One region of the Vibrio sp. 1F263 genome, then DNA from elsewhere that is predicted to be linked to it. Evidence: predicted binding sites of a transcription regulator. Region 1 holds the regulator's gene; the other holds the start of a gene.
The links. Region 1 encodes CRP, which controls carbon source genes, mostly activating them, when cyclic AMP is high. Its sites were predicted from a motif close to TGTGANNNNNNTCACA; they were not measured.
Positions count from the first base shown of each region.

Region 2: the regulator CRP is predicted to act here: its motif matches at 2,571-2,586, upstream of rppH (RNA pyrophosphohydrolase).

Region 1 covers NZ_JBGONI010000011.1:12,728-20,354, reverse strand. Annotated here, with positions in the region: gene astD (succinylglutamate-semialdehyde dehydrogenase) at 1-679, shown strand, start outside; gene ACED25_RS09775 (DUF1338 domain-containing protein) at 938-1,729, shown strand; gene crp (cAMP-activated global transcriptional regulator CRP) at 1,914-2,546, opposite strand; gene ACED25_RS09765 (phosphoribulokinase) at 2,788-3,657, opposite strand; gene ACED25_RS09760 (YheU family protein) at 3,735-3,947, opposite strand; gene ACED25_RS09755 (hydrolase) at 4,043-5,035, opposite strand; gene ACED25_RS09750 (TIGR02444 family protein) at 5,312-5,782, opposite strand; gene ACED25_RS09745 (ABC transporter ATP-binding protein) at 5,779-7,627, opposite strand, start outside.
Region 2 covers NZ_JBGONI010000013.1:56,872-64,498, forward strand. Annotated here, with positions in the region: gene vpsR (cyclic-di-GMP-binding transcriptional regulator VpsR) at 1-16, shown strand, start outside; gene ACED25_RS10935 (hypothetical protein) at 584-835, shown strand; gene ACED25_RS10940 (DUF6482 family protein) at 1,029-1,340, shown strand; gene mutH (DNA mismatch repair endonuclease MutH) at 1,456-2,121, opposite strand; gene rppH (RNA pyrophosphohydrolase) at 2,738-3,256, shown strand; gene ptsP (phosphoenolpyruvate--protein phosphotransferase) at 3,259-5,508, shown strand; gene ACED25_RS10960 (sulfite exporter TauE/SafE family protein) at 5,517-6,308, shown strand; gene lgt (prolipoprotein diacylglyceryl transferase) at 6,367-7,188, shown strand; gene ACED25_RS10970 (thymidylate synthase) at 7,198-7,627, shown strand, end outside.

The DNA.
Region 1 (7,627 bases):
CGCGACGGTTTACACCATTATTCAATCGGCTTTCATCAGTGCGGGTCAACGTTGTACGTGTGCGCGTCGCTTGTATGTGCCTGTTGGAGAAAAGGGCGATCAACTGCTCGATAAGCTTGTTGCGGCTACCTTGAAGATTCGTGTTGATCAGCCATTCGCTGAGCCAGCACCCTTCATGGGCCCACAAATCTCTGAAGCGGCGGCTAAGTTCATTTTGGACGCGCAAGCTAATCTGCAATCGTTAGGTGGTGTAAGCCTAGTCGAAGCCAAAGCGGGCGAAGCGGCGTTTGTTTCTCCGGGTATTATCGATGCAACCAACATTGCTGAACTGCCAGATGAAGAGTACTTCGGCCCATTGCTGCAAGTGGTTCGCTACCAATCGCTAGAGCAAGCCGTTGAACTGGCTAATGACACGCGCTTTGGTTTGTCTGCAGGCCTAGTTTCAACCGACGATTCCGAATGGGAATACTTCGTTGACCATATCCGTGCGGGTATTGTTAACCGTAATCGCCAGCTAACAGGTGCAAGTGGTGATGCACCATTTGGTGGCCCGGGTGCTTCAGGCAACCTACGCCCAAGTGCTTACTATGCGGCTGACTACTGTGCTTACCCAATGGCGTCAATGGAAGGTGGTGAAACTCAACTGCCAACTACGTTTAGCCCAGGTATTGAGCTGTAGTTTTGGTTCTTAAGCTTTAACTTGATGAATCATAAGCTTATGAGCTCTAGGTTCATGAGTAACAGATTCATTGATTGATTGTGTAATAAGGAAGCGGTGTTATCGCTTCCTATTTTCACCCACGTCCGACACCTAGATTGGGCGCTAGATAATAATAGAACAAGTATGTCACAGGCTGATGGCTGCTGACTCTATGTCCAGCCTCTCCCTTTCTAATCCAAATTACTAGCTTGCTAGAACCTCTGACAAGGAGTCACCATGACGCCCGATCTACTCTTTAAATCACTATGGAATGATTACATTCACAGGCTTTGTCCATCGGCTGAGAAAGTACATCACTTGCTGAAAGAAGACGAAGCCCTGATTAATGATCATATTGCACTGCGTACTTTTAATGTTGCACCGCTGGGGATTGAAACACTGGCCAAGCCTTTCCTTGAGTTAGGTTACAAGGCATGTGGCGATTACTTGTTTGAGAGCAAGAAGCTAGTGGCTAAGCATTACGAGCATCCAGATCCAAAACAACCAAAAGTGTTCATTAGTGAGTTGAAGGTCGAAGAGTGTTCAAGCGACTTACAACAGATCGTTGCTAAGTTGGTTGGGCAAGTAGACGCAAGCAAGCTTCAGGGTCATGAATTCTTGTTTGGTGGTCGTCTTTGGGGTTTGAGCTTCGCAGATTTCCAAGTGCTAGCAAAAGAGAGTGAATACGCTTCTTGGCTCGCAGCTCATGGTTACGGTGCAAACCACTTTACGGTGAGTGTGAACCAGTTAAATAAGTTCGATGAAGTGCAGGCCGTGAATGACTATCTGAATGAGTCGGGATTCACTATCAATGCGTCAGGTGGTGAGGTGAAAGGCTCTCCAGAGGTCTTATTAGAGCAATCATCAACTATGGCAGACAAAGTCCCAGTTTCATTTGTTGAAGGCAATGAGATGATTCCTGGAGGCTTTTATGAGTTTGCTAAGCGTTATGTGATGGCCAATGGTGAGCTTTATACCGGATTTGTCGCGGCTTCAGCTGACAAGATCTTTGAAAGCACCAACGGTTAAAGAAAGATACGAGTACGGGCTTTGCCCTAGAGGTGCGGGTACGCTTCGCTTCGAGATACTTTAGAATAGTGAAGTCCGATTTCTAACTTTGCTTCCCGCATCTGTTCTTTAGACCTTTAGAAAACAAAAAAGCCACCAAATTCGCATTTGGTGGCTTTCAAATTTTTGGCTCAGTTAATCGAGATTAACGAGTGCCGTATACCACGATGGTCTTACCGTGTGCAGAAATTAGGTTCTGCTCTTCTAGCATCTTCAAGATACGACCTACGGTCTCACGAGAACAACCAACAATCTGGCCAATCTCTTGACGAGTGATCTTGATTTGCATGCCGTCAGGGTGAGTCATTGCATCTGGCTGTTTTGCTAGGTTTAGTAGCGTTTGAGCGATACGACCTGTTACGTCAAGGAACGCTAAGTCACCAACCTTTTGGCTAGTTACTTGTAGACGGTTTGCCATTTGCGCTGAAAGACGCATTAGAATATCTGGGTTCACTTGGATAAGTTGACGGAATTTCTTGAAAGAAATCTCAGCTACTTCACAAGGAGATTTTGCACGAACCCATGCAGTACGCTCTTGGTCTTCTTCGAACAAGCCAAGCTCACCGATGAAGTCGCCTTGGTTTAGGTAAGAAAGAATCATTTCCTTACCTTCTTCGTCTTTGATAAGAACTGCCACAGAACCTTTAACGATGTAGTACAAGGTTTCTGCCTTTTCACCAGCATGAATCAAAGTACTTTTTGAAGGGTACTTATGAATATGACAGTGTGAAAGGAACCACTCTAATGTTGGATCGGTTTGGGGTTTACCTAGAACCATAATATCTTACTTCCTCTGCAGGGTATGCTTGCCGCTTTCCATATTTTAGCTAAGCCTGAATTGACCTAGCTAGGATAAGAGCACTCGTTGAGTGCTGCAAGCTATCTTGTGTTTCGTTTAAGAATAGTATCCTTTTTCAGGTACTATTTCTTGATTTTAATCGTGACCAAGCTACGATTTTTTACGCAAAATTGTGCACATGATCACGGTATGAAAAGTAATCAACCAGAATGTTGTTTTGTTAGCCTATTTTCCCGGTTTCTATAAGTTGTTGCAGGATCGGCCTTACAATGAGCTCCATAGCAAAACTCATCTTGCCTCCTGGCACCACAAGCGTGTTATGACGTGACATAAATGAGCCATCAATCATAGCCAACAGGTAAGGGAAATCGACGTTTTTGATGCCGCGCAAACGTATAACCACGAAGCTTTCGTCTAAACTTGGGATCCCTTTTGCATTCAGTGGATTTGATGTATCTACGGTAGGGACACGCTGAAAGTTGATATGAGTACGCGAAAACTGCGGGGTAATGTAGTTAAGGTAATCATCCATTGAGCGAACAATAGAATCCATCACCGCTTCGCGAGAGTGACCACGATCGCGTGTGTCACGAACGAATTTCTGGATCCACTCCAAGTTTACGATAGGTACCATGCCGATAAGCAGATCGACGTGTTGAGAAACATTGATGTCACCATCGACTACGCCACCGTGAAGACCTTCGTAGAACATCACATCCGAGTTTTCAGGGATCTCTTGCCATGGCGTAAAGGTGCCGGGCATTTGATTGTAAGGCACGGCTTCATCGAAGGTATGCAGATAGCTACGGACTTTTCCCGTGCCTTCATTGCCGTATTGACGGAAGAAATCTTCTAATGCACCAAAATCGTTAGCTTGTGGACCAAAGTAGCTGATGTGCTTACCTTGCTCGCGCGCCTTACGGATCTCGACATCCATCTCTGGTCGAGTGAAGCGATGGAAACTATCCCCTTCAACCCAAGCTGCCTTCACGTCCATCATATTGAACATTTTTCGGAAGGCTTCTGAGGTAGTGGTGGTGCCGGCTCCAGATGAACCCGTCACCGCAATAATTGGATGTTTAGCGGACATGACAACCCTTGTCTTTTGAGTAACTTACTTGTTAGCAATCGTTTACCACTATAACACGGCTCCTTTATGAGCGCAGCTTAGAAGCGTTTTGTGACTTGAATATCAACTGTTTCATGCAGTTCAGAAAACACGATACTCACTTCTCCTGAGGCTAATTGATGTTTCACTTGGTCAATTTTGTTTTGCAGTGAAACTTCTACGTCACCATAGTCCGTACCTTCACGCAGTACGAATTCTTTGATGAGGTTTTCCAGTGTCTCTGGCGCAATGTCTTGCCACGGGATGATCATAAATACTTCTCTCTTTTATGTTCATGGGTAGGTTTATTGTTGTAGAAATGAGTGAGCTTAGTAATATTTTAACTGTTATTTACTAAGGCTCGTCATTATGCCGAATCTTGTAGACTTTCATAGTAGGCGGGTAATGCTTCTTCTAACCAAAATCTTGGCTTGAGTGTGCTGCCGGTAATGAACCCCACATGACCGCCTTTTTGAAACAGTCGATAATCGATGTTATCAGGCAGAACGAACTTTGGAATCACATCATCGGTCATGAAAGGATCGTCCTTGGCATGAATGATCTGAGTTGGTAGTTTGATCTTCTTGAGTTTAGGTAGTGCGGAGCATTGTGCATAATAATCTTGGGCATTTTTGAACCCATGCAGAGGCGCCGTGATTTGTTCATCAAACTCATACAGTTTGGTGATCTTCTTAATGGTTTCCGCTGTGACACCAAGCTTTTCCTGTAGCAGGCTAACTTTTTTCAAGGCGTTTGATTTTAGAGAGTTGAGTAGATACTTCTTATAGAGTTTGGAGAAGCCCTGCTCAATGCGACTAGAACAACAAGCCAAGTCAAATGGAGCAGATACTATGGTCGCCGCCGACAGCAATGGGTCGTCGGCATACTCAGCCAAATAATTCGCCAGCATGTTACCACCCAAAGAGATACCAACTGCAACTTTGGGGTTGTTGGGGAACTGCGCGTGCAGATGCCTTAGGAAAAAGCGCGCATCTTCGACTTCACCTGAATGGTATGCACGAGCCAAGCGATTTGGTTTTCCGCTGCAACCTCTAAAGTGCATCATCACTGATAGCCAACCATCTTTAGCAAATGCATTCATCAGCCCGTTGGCGTAAGGGCTCTCAAAGCTCCCTTCTAATCCGTGGAATAGAACGAATATTGGCTTGTTACTTTTATCATCATTGCTTGGCGTGTCACCGTCTGGCGATTCACTCCATGCAAGGTCTAGGAAATCGCCGTCGGGAGTTTCTAAGGTCTGCCATTGAGGAGCAAACAACGCCTGCTTTCTAATAAATCTTGGCACTAAGGTTTGTAAATGTGGATTCGATAGGCCAGCGGCAGCGGTAAATATTGTCATAAAAACAGTCCATGCTTCTTTTATGGGCTTTGATAAAGTGTTGAGCTTTTAGCGAAACGCCCACGTTTTTATTTGAGCTTGGTTGATTCTTAGCATAAGCGCAAGGGTTTCACTGATATGATCGACCAAAACAGGTGATGGGTAACTGGTTGAATAATATCAAGGTTGGGCGTATTAAAGACTCCCCCAAATGTGTTTTAGTCAGCATGCGATCATGGTAGCGAGAGAGCGCAGTTAAGCTTGGAGCTTGATTGAATAAAAGGAAAAGGAAATGCGTTAGGGCTGTGGTGCTGGTTCAGAAAAAGCGTCGTAGAGATTTTCCGCCCCTAATAAACGACAGTACTGTAAAGCGAGCGGTGATTGTTGGTTCGCAGTAAGTTGAAGAGACTTAATGCAGTCGACGAGATCGGATTGCTGTTGTTTCTCAAGCTGTAGCTCAAATTGTAAGGCTTCACGGTAGAGTGAATCAACAACGTGTGCTTTGAGGTGTTTACGCAGCTCTCGATAACTATGAAGCAAGGTTTCAGAGCGACTTAAGCATTGTTGCACCTTGTGCCACTCCTCCTCAGCGAAAGAGAGTTGCTGCTCATCAAGCCATTTGAGAAGCAGCAGTAGATTGACGTTGCCATGGAATTGGTTTTGCAAAGCTAAGCACGCATCCTTAACACCGCGCACACTGTAATACTGAAGGCTAAATTGCCATAGTCGTTCCAGTGTTAGTGATATTGGTGCGTGCTCTGGGCTCATAAGCTATCCATATCCAGTTCCATCTGCTCAAGCTCTTCTTGAGTGGACATCCAATCCATTTCAACTTCTTCTAGCTGTGACTTACTGCTCGCTTGTAGAGCGAGTACTTTATTCAGTTTAGCCTTATTTTCAGCTTCATACAGTGAAGTATCGGATAATTCTTGCTCGGCTTCTTCAAGAGCCAACGTTAATTTATCCATCTGCTTTTCAAATTGAGTCAGCTTTTTACGAATTGGTGCCGTCAGTTTACGGAACTCTGCTTCTTTACGTTTCTGATCTTTTTTTGCTGCTGCACTGTTGGCGCCATCTTTTGCTGGTGCCAATGCTTGTGCTTCTTTGCGCTCAACTTTCTGTTGTTCGGTTAGCCACTTGTAGTAATCGCTAAGGTCACCATCAAACGGTGCAACTTGACGGTCGTGTACAAGGTATAAATCATCAGTAGTGGCACGAAGTAGGTAGCGGTCGTGCGATACGATAACCATCGCGCCTTCAAACGTCTGCAACGCAAACGTTAGTGCCTGACGCATATCGAGATCCAAGTGGTTGGTTGGTTCATCGAGTAGTAATAGGTTCGGTTTTTGCCATACCAGCAGAGCCAATACTAAACGCGCTTTTTCACCACCGGAGAACGGTGCCACTTTATCGAGTGCTTTTTCACCTTGGAAGCCAAAGCTACCTAGGTAGTCACGCAGTTGTTGCTCGGTGTGTTTTGGCGCAATCTGCATCATGTGCTGAAGTGGTGTCTCTTCCGGGTGCAGCGTCTCTAATTGGTGCTGTGCAAAGTAACCCATTTTAACGCCTTGCGAATAGCTCAGCTCACCACCTTGCTGTTTCAGTTCGCCAGAAAGCAGTTTAATCAGCGTCGATTTACCTGCACCATTTCGACCAAGCAAACCAATACGGCTGCCCGGTACTAGGTTTAGGCGAATCTTCTCTAGAATCAGGTTGTCGTCGTAACCCGCCGATACCTCGTCCATCATCATGATTGGGTTTGGTAGTGCGTCTGGTTCTCTAAATTCAAAGCTGAAAGGGTTATCAAACTGAGCGGGCAGTACTTGTTCCATTTTTTCTAGCGCTTTAATACGGCTTTGCGCTTGGCGAGCTTTTGAAGCTTTGTAACGGAAACGGTCAATGTAGCTCTGCATGTGCGACATTTGTTTCTGCTGCTTTTGGTACATAGCTTGTTGCAGAATTAGCTTTTGCGCTCGTTGGGTTTCGAACGACGAGTAGTTACCGGTGTATTCATTGAGCAGTTGATTTTCAACATGCACGATGCGGTTGACGATAGGATCCAAGAAGTCCCTATCGTGTGAGATAAGAACGAGTGTGCCTGGGTAGTTTTGTAACCAGCGTTCTAGCCACATTACAGCGTCTAAATCCAAGTGGTTGGTTGGCTCATCGAGTAACAGTAGGTCACTGCGACACAGTAGGGCTTGCGCTAGGTTTAAACGCATACGCCAACCCCCTGAAAATTGAGTCAGGTTCCATGTCATTTGTTCTTGGCGAAAGCCCAGGCCGTCTAACAGCTCAGCCGCGCGTGCTTTGATGCTATAACCACCAATGGTTTCAATCTTGCCATGGATCTCTGCGACTAATGTGCCGTTGTCGGCTTGTTCGGCTTTCTCAAGTTGATCTTCAAGGCCACGGTATTCACGGTCGCCATCAATCACGTATTCAATTGCTGTTCTTTCTAATGCAGGTGTTTCTTGAGCAACCCAAGCCATTTCCCAATGGGCTGGTTTACTGAATGAGCCAGCATCAATAGACAGTTCGTCCTTAATTAGGGCGAACAGCGTAGATTTACCACAGCCATTCTTACCAACCAAACCGATCTTGTCGCCAGGG
Region 2 (7,627 bases), on a different contig from region 1:
TGAAGGGGTTGTTTAGACTCTTTCAACATGAGTTTATCCAGTCACCGAAAATTAAAGGCCACGTATCTACGTGGTTTTTTTGTTTCTGAAGGATAGTCCGTTGTTTTCTCGTTCGACCCTAAGAGAGATATGCTGTGATTTTATATAATCATAGTGAATATGTTATATGTAAATGAATATGCAACTGATATTTCAGGCGAATGCATTGTTTTAAAAATGTTAACCAATTAGCGGTTGAATAATATACTCACTTGGTTAGACTTTAACCGTGAAAGCAACGACTTAACAAAAACTTGTCTGCTTTTACTACCCCATTTCTTTTTGGATTTTTTAGTTAGCTTGGAGGCGCAAATGAAACATTTCGATTTTATACAGCATATTTGCGCGTCGTTTGATCCGTGTACTGACATGGTGACTGATATGTCACACACATCAGCCATGGCCGATCGAAACACCCAAGATAAACCTAACTAATAGATCCGTACCCTTATTTGGCTGCGGAAAAATAGCAGCTAAGTGAGAAGCCCTCATATTATCTAGAACGCTATTTTTCCTCAGTTTATTCCACAACTGGAGAGTTATTATGCGTCACTCAGTATATTTAAAACTAGCAACAGTTCTTATCCGTGCAGACCTTCGTCGTGAAGAGCGTGAATGGCAACGAAAAGTTCGTCGTAGTTCATATGATCTACCATGGAACAACACCCATTTATTGAGAGATATTGGCCTTGAAGCCGATGGTCGACCAATTGGTTTTTCTGAGCCTGAAGTTGTCACGATTGAGCGCCGAGTTCGTCATCTTCGTCGAGTCTTAAGCGCGCGAATACCGACGTAATCTTGTGGGGTGATAGCGCCTTTCACCCCACAAGATAAACATCAGCGATAGTTATGGCGTCGAAAATGCAAATTTTTGAACTAGAACTGGCCAAAAAAGAGAAGCTCTTGCTTCTCTTTTTTTGCTTTTTTAAGTCGTTATCTAGTAAAGGAAAAGAGTTCTACTAAGCTTTACAGAGCAAGGGAGGCTGACTATGCAGAAGCATCAATTAGACATGTGGTTACATGGAGAGCACAAAGACTCTTATCAGACACCGAAAGTGTACGTTATTGGTTGCTCTGATATCTCTGAATATTTGCTGGCGGTGGAGTACAAACACAAGCTAGAACCGGTAAAGCAAGACGGCGAGCCGCTTCACTTTGGATCCTTGGATCAAGTGAAAGAGGAATTACTCCGGCTCGGCTTTGAAAAGGCCTACCTTCGCTTGCACAACGCGTATGATGAGTTTGGTAATGAACCCAACCAAAGCTACTGCGATATTGAACTGGCGCTCAAACCTCATTAGAGAGTATTTTTAACGAGCGTTGTAGTGAGAAATTACTTCTAAATTGAGACGGTTTATAACGTACTGATCTTTTAGCCTATCTATGCTAGATAAAACCTCTATGCGTAATGGCTTTCTATGCGTAATGGGTTGTTAGCAATCTGTGGGTGAATTGAGTTCGTAGATAGAAACCACGAGGTTTGGTCTTTATTGGTTTTCCACTTGCACCGTAAGCTTCTGTTAACACTCGACTGTTGGCGGCTTTTGGTCGCAAATGCAGTGCTTCGCCGTGTCTTGCTGTTATCTGTTCAACATTACCTAACACGATCAGCTCCATGAGCTCTTCCCAATCCCTTTTTAAGATCTCGTCTTCCGCTTGGGTTGGTGTCCACAATAAAGGGGATCCTACATGCCTTTCTGTCAGCGGGATCTCTCTTTCTCCCTCTACTGGGATCCACAACACTTTAGACAGCTTGTTTCGAACGTGACTGGTTTCCCAAGTTATGCCTTGCACGCCCATCAATGGCGCGACACAAACAAAGGTGGTTTCGAGTGGCTTCCCTGAATAGCCAATCGGGATACTTTTTAGCTCGATCCCGAGCTTGGCAAAATCTTGTTCTGGTTTACTGCCAGCTGGCGCACCCAAGTGCCATTCCAATAGTTGTCCAACCCAGCCTTTATCTCGCTTTAGGTCGTTTGGTACAACCATATTGGCTTCATCGGCGAGCTCTTTGAAGGTCATTCCTGCAATAGCATATGCTCTGTCTAACAGCTCTTGTTGTGTTTGTGGTTCTGGTTTCATAATAAAAGGCATGATCAAAAAAATGATTTTACCAGAAGTTATCACCATATGACGACTGGTTAAGAAATGATCGCCTAGCTAGAGAAGGGATCAAACTCATGGTTATCCACAGGACATGAAGGTAATTAATTGAAATATTAATTTAGTGGATAAATAAACAGGGGTTTGCAGGGGATAAAATGCTTGCTAAATAGGGTTTGAAATGAATCTTTCACTTACTAGTGTGGATAAACATCGGAGTGGTTGATCTTTAACCATGGGTGATTTTTAAAAGATCTTTTGCTTTTTTCATGTTTTTAAAATTGATGGATTTATTTTAATTTATTGATTTTTAATTATTTTATTTTGGTGTGGGTGATTTTTTGTTTTTGGTTCTGATGAATCTATGGATTAAAAAAAACGATTGAGGGTAATTCTTCACATAGTTATTCACAGAAAAGGTGAATAAATGTGGTCTATGTCTCACTCTTGTGTGGGTAACTAAGATTTGAGCAAAACTTATCCATATTCGTAGTTATTATTCATAAATATAGCGCTTGTCACGTCACTAAGTTTGCTCCGATTGGGGATATGTGGAAAAATCAGTGTAATTAAAAATTTAGATAGAGGTTGGCCAGTGATAGATGGCGATGGTTACCGATTAAATGTTGGTATTGTAATCTGTAACAACCATGGTCAGGTCTTCTGGGCTAAACGATACGGGCAACATTCATGGCAATTCCCTCAAGGGGGAATAGATGAAGGTGAAACTCCGGAACAGGCAATGTACCGCGAGTTATATGAAGAGGTTGGCCTTACTAAAAAGGATGTAAAGATCGTCGCGACAAGTCGTCATTGGTTACGCTATAAGCTGCCCAAACGACTGGTTCGGTGGGATTCTAAACCTGTCTGTATTGGACAAAAACAGAAGTGGTTTCTTTTACGCTTAGATTGCGATGAATCGCATATCAATATGCAGCGTGGAAGCACACCTGAGTTTGATGGTTGGCGTTGGGTGAGTTACTGGTACCCAGTTCGACAAGTTGTATCTTTCAAGCGAGATGTTTACCGTCGAGCGATGAAAGAATTCGCATCTTTAGCAATGCCGTTTAAAGAGCGAAAAACAAAAGGAAAGCGCAAATTGCGTAGAGGTTAAGCATGCTCAGCCAACTAAGGGAAATAGTTGAACACGTATCAAGAGTTGAAGATGTGTCGACGGCTCTTGATATTTTGGTTAAAGAGACATGCAGCGCGATGCAGACGGAATGTTGCACCGTGTATTTGGCAAATAATGATATGCAGCGTCTTGAGTTGATGGCAACTCAAGGCCTGATCTTCAAAGGCAATAGTATTCACATTGGTTTTGACGAAGGTTTGGTTGGCCTTGTTAAAAGAAGTGCTGAACCGATCAACCTTGCACAAGCGTCTGCTCACCCTGCTTATAAGTTTTTTCCCGAGCTTGGAGAAAAGGTTTATCACTCTTTTCTCGGCACTCCGATTATCTATCGCAAGCAAGTGCTTGGCGTATTGGTCATTCAACAGAAGTCCCCCCGTTTATTCAGTGAGATGGAAGAATCCTTCCTTGTTACACTCTCAGCACAACTTGCGGTTATTGTGGCGCATGCCCAAACTCAAGGCCATTGGCTGTTAGAGCAACAGAAGCTACCTGCGACCAAAGGTATTGCAGCTTCATCGGGTGTGGCGATTGGTGACTTATGGTGGGACAACACTCAGCCTGAACTCACCGATGTTTACCCTGCTTCGACGCTCAATGTTGAAAGGGAGCATGAGCTGTTGGCAGTCGCTGTCGAAAATGCTCTCAATGATTTTAAGCGAATGCGAAAGCGTTTAGATAGTGAAATCAATAAAGACGCGTTGGCGATCTTTGATCTGTTTACTCACTTACTCAACGATCCCATGTTACGTAAGGATCTCAAGAGTCAAATTCAGAAAGGCGACAAAGCCGATTGGGCATTGAGACAGGTTGTTGAGAGTTACTCTAACCGTTTTGCTCGTATGTCAGATGTGTACCTTCGGGAGAGAGCGCAAGACGTCCGAGAGCTTGGTCAAAGACTGCTCTATTTCCTCCACAATTCTGAACATGAACTTCGCACGTTAGATAAACCGATTATTTTGGTGGTTCGTGAGTTAACGGCCTCTGTATTAGCGTCTATTCCTAAAGAAAAACTATTAGCGGTTATTTCCTTGGAAGGGGCGGCGAACTCGCACGCAGCAATTTTATCTCGAGCTTTGGGTATTCCTTCTGTTATGGGAGTTAACCTTAATCTTTCGCAAGCTAATGGTAAGCAAGCGATTGTTGACGGGTATAGCGGCGAGATCTTTATTGAGCCGACTAAAAACCTGCTCAAAGAGTATCGGGGGCTGATTCTAGAAGAGAGTGAGCTCTCCTCTATGGTCAATCGAGAACTGTACTTACCGGCAAAAACGAAAGACGACAAGCAAGTCGAGATTCTGCTTAATGCGGGTTTGAGTGCAGACACTAACATCGCTATCAACCAAGGGGTTGATGGGGTTGGTCTGTATCGAACCGAAATTTCTTTCTTGTTGCAGCAAAGGTTTCCGTCAGAGGACGAACAATTCAAGCAGTATCGTTCTGTGCTTGCGAGTTACCCTGAGAAGCAAGTGGTGATGCGAACCTTGGATATTGGTGGAGATAAGGCGTTACCTTACTTCCCAATAGAAGAAGACAATCCATTCCTTGGTTGGCGTGGTATTCGTTTTACGCTCGATCATCCTGACATCTTTATTATTCAGTTACGTGCCATGTTACGTGCGAGTTGTGATAGCCAGAACTTGAGTATCTTGTTGCCGATGATCTCTAGCACTCAAGAACTGGATGATACTGTTCAACTTATCGAGCAAGCCTACGATGAAGTGCATGAACTCGACAGTCGAGTTCGTATGCCGCGTATCGGTATCATGATTGAAGTGCCATCAATGCTTTACCTTCTTCCGCTTATTGCGGATAAAGTTGATTTCGTTTCGGTGGGCACCAATGACTTAACTCAATATTTATTGGCGGTTGACCGGAACAATTCCCGCGTCTCTGATGTCTATGAATCCATGCACCCTGCAGTGATCATGGCATTGAAACACATCCATGATACTTGTAAGCAATATCAATTGCCTGTGTGTATATGTGGAGAGCTCGCGGGTGATCCAATGGGTGCATTGCTCTTGATTGGGTTAGGGTATGAGACGTTAAGTATGAACACCTCAAATGTCGCAAGGACTAAGTATTTGATTCGTCAATCTAAGCTTAGTGAACTGCAAGATTTGGCAAATGAGGCGCTATCAAAACCGTATGGAAGTGACATCTATAGTATGATGCTCAACTATTTCGAAGAGCGTGAATTTACAGGCTTCATTCGAGCGGGTAAAAAATAGGATTTAACGTGTCATATGAACTGATAGGCTTGCTAGCAGGCCTTGGTGCTATTGTTGGTGTTTTAGCTGGCTTGCTGGGCATTGGTGGTGGTTTGCTGGTGGTTCCTGCCTTACTCTTTTTGCTTCCTAAAGCGGGTATCCCTCAAGAGTTTGCGATGCAAATGGCATTGGCTACCTCGTTATCAACCATCATCGTTACGTCGGGATCGTCTGCGATTAACCATTTAAAATTGGGTAATGTAGAGATGTTTGTCGTTAAATGGTTGATACCAGGTGTCGTGATAGGTGGCTTCCTAGGTTCTTTCGTGGCCGATGTGATTCCAGCTCAATACTTACCAAAAGTCTTTGGTGTGATTGTCTTGGTATTGGCGTTGCAAATGCTGTTGTCTATTCGCTCTAAGAGTCAAAAGTCGATGCCGGGTTCAGCTAAAACCATGTTATGTGGTGGCGGTATTGGTTTGGTTTCAAGCTTGGCTGGTATTGGTGGTGGTTCTTTATCGGTGCCTTTCCTTAACCATCACGGTGTGGAAATGCGCAAAGCTGTAGGCTCATCCTCTGTATGTGGTTGTGTTATCGCGATTTCGGGAATGCTAGGCTTTATTTGGCATGGCTCTTCTGTCGATGATCTTCCGGCGTATAGCTTGGGTTATGTTTATCTACCGGCTTTGATAGCGATATCTTGTACCTCAGTACTGACCACACGAGTTGGCGCTAAACTGGCCACTCAATTGCCAACCCCCGTGCTGAAGAAATTCTTTGCGGTATTTTTAATGTTTATAGCAGCCACTATGCTGCTGTAGTGTCTTTTCTGTTAGCTGTTGAGTTAACCGTTATTCAATTTTAGATAGAGAGCCAAGTATGTCTCAGGGTTTTATCGAATTCCCAAATATCGATCCTGTTCTTATTGAACTAGGACCAATCTCAGTTCGTTGGTACGGCCTAATGTACCTTGTTGGTTTTATGTTTGCTCTTTGGTTAGCAAATCGCCGAGCGGATCAACCAGATAGTGGTTGGACTCGAGAGCAAGTATCAGACTTACTGTTTGCTGGCTTTTTAGGTGTGGTACTGGGTGGTCGTATTGGCTACGTACTTTTCTACAACTTTGGCCTTTTCATTGATGATCCACTCTACCTATTTAAGGTATGGACTGGCGGTATGTCTTTCCACGGTGGTTTGCTTGGTGTGATCACCGCGATGCTTTGGTATGCCAAAAAGAACGGTCGAACCTTTTTTGGTGTCGCAGACATGATTGCACCATTGGTTCCATTTGGTTTAGGTATGGGGCGTATGGGCAACTTCATGAATAGTGAGCTATGGGGTCGTGTGACTGATGTGCCATGGGCGATTGTATTCCCTAACGGTGGTCCGCTTCCTCGTCACCCATCTCAGCTTTATGAAATGGCGCTTGAAGGTATTGTACTGTTCTTCATCTTGAACTGGTTCATCAAAAAGCCGCGTCCTCTTGGTTCTGTATCAGGGTTATTCCTAGCAGGATATGGTACATTCCGCTTCCTAGTTGAATACGTACGTGAACCTGATGCTCAGCTAGGTTTGTTCGGTGGATTTATCTCTATGGGACAAATTTTGTCACTGCCAATGGTTATCATCGGTGTGTTGATGATGGTTTGGGCATACAAGCGTGGTCACTACAAAGATGAATTACCACAACAAACGAAGTAAGGAATTGGTGTGAAACAGTATTTAGATCTCTGTCAGCGTATCGTTAATGACGGTACTTGGATTGAAAATGAACGCACAGGCAAGCGCTGCCTAACCGTAATCAATGCTGACCTTGAATATGATGTTGGTAATAACCAATTCCCACTGGTAACAACACGTAAAAGTTTTTGGAAAGCCGCAGTTGCCGAGCTGCTTGGCTATATACGTGGTTACGACAATGCTGAAGATTTTCGTAAGCTAGGGACTAAAACTTGGGATGCGAATTCTAACCTGAATGAAGCATGGCTAAATAACCCTTACCGCAAGGGTGAAGACGACATGGGCCGTGTTTATGGCGTTCAAGGACGTGCATGGGCAAAACCTGACGGCGGTCATATCGACCAACTGAAGAAGATTGTTGATGATCTAACAAACGGTATTGATGACCGCGGCGAGATCT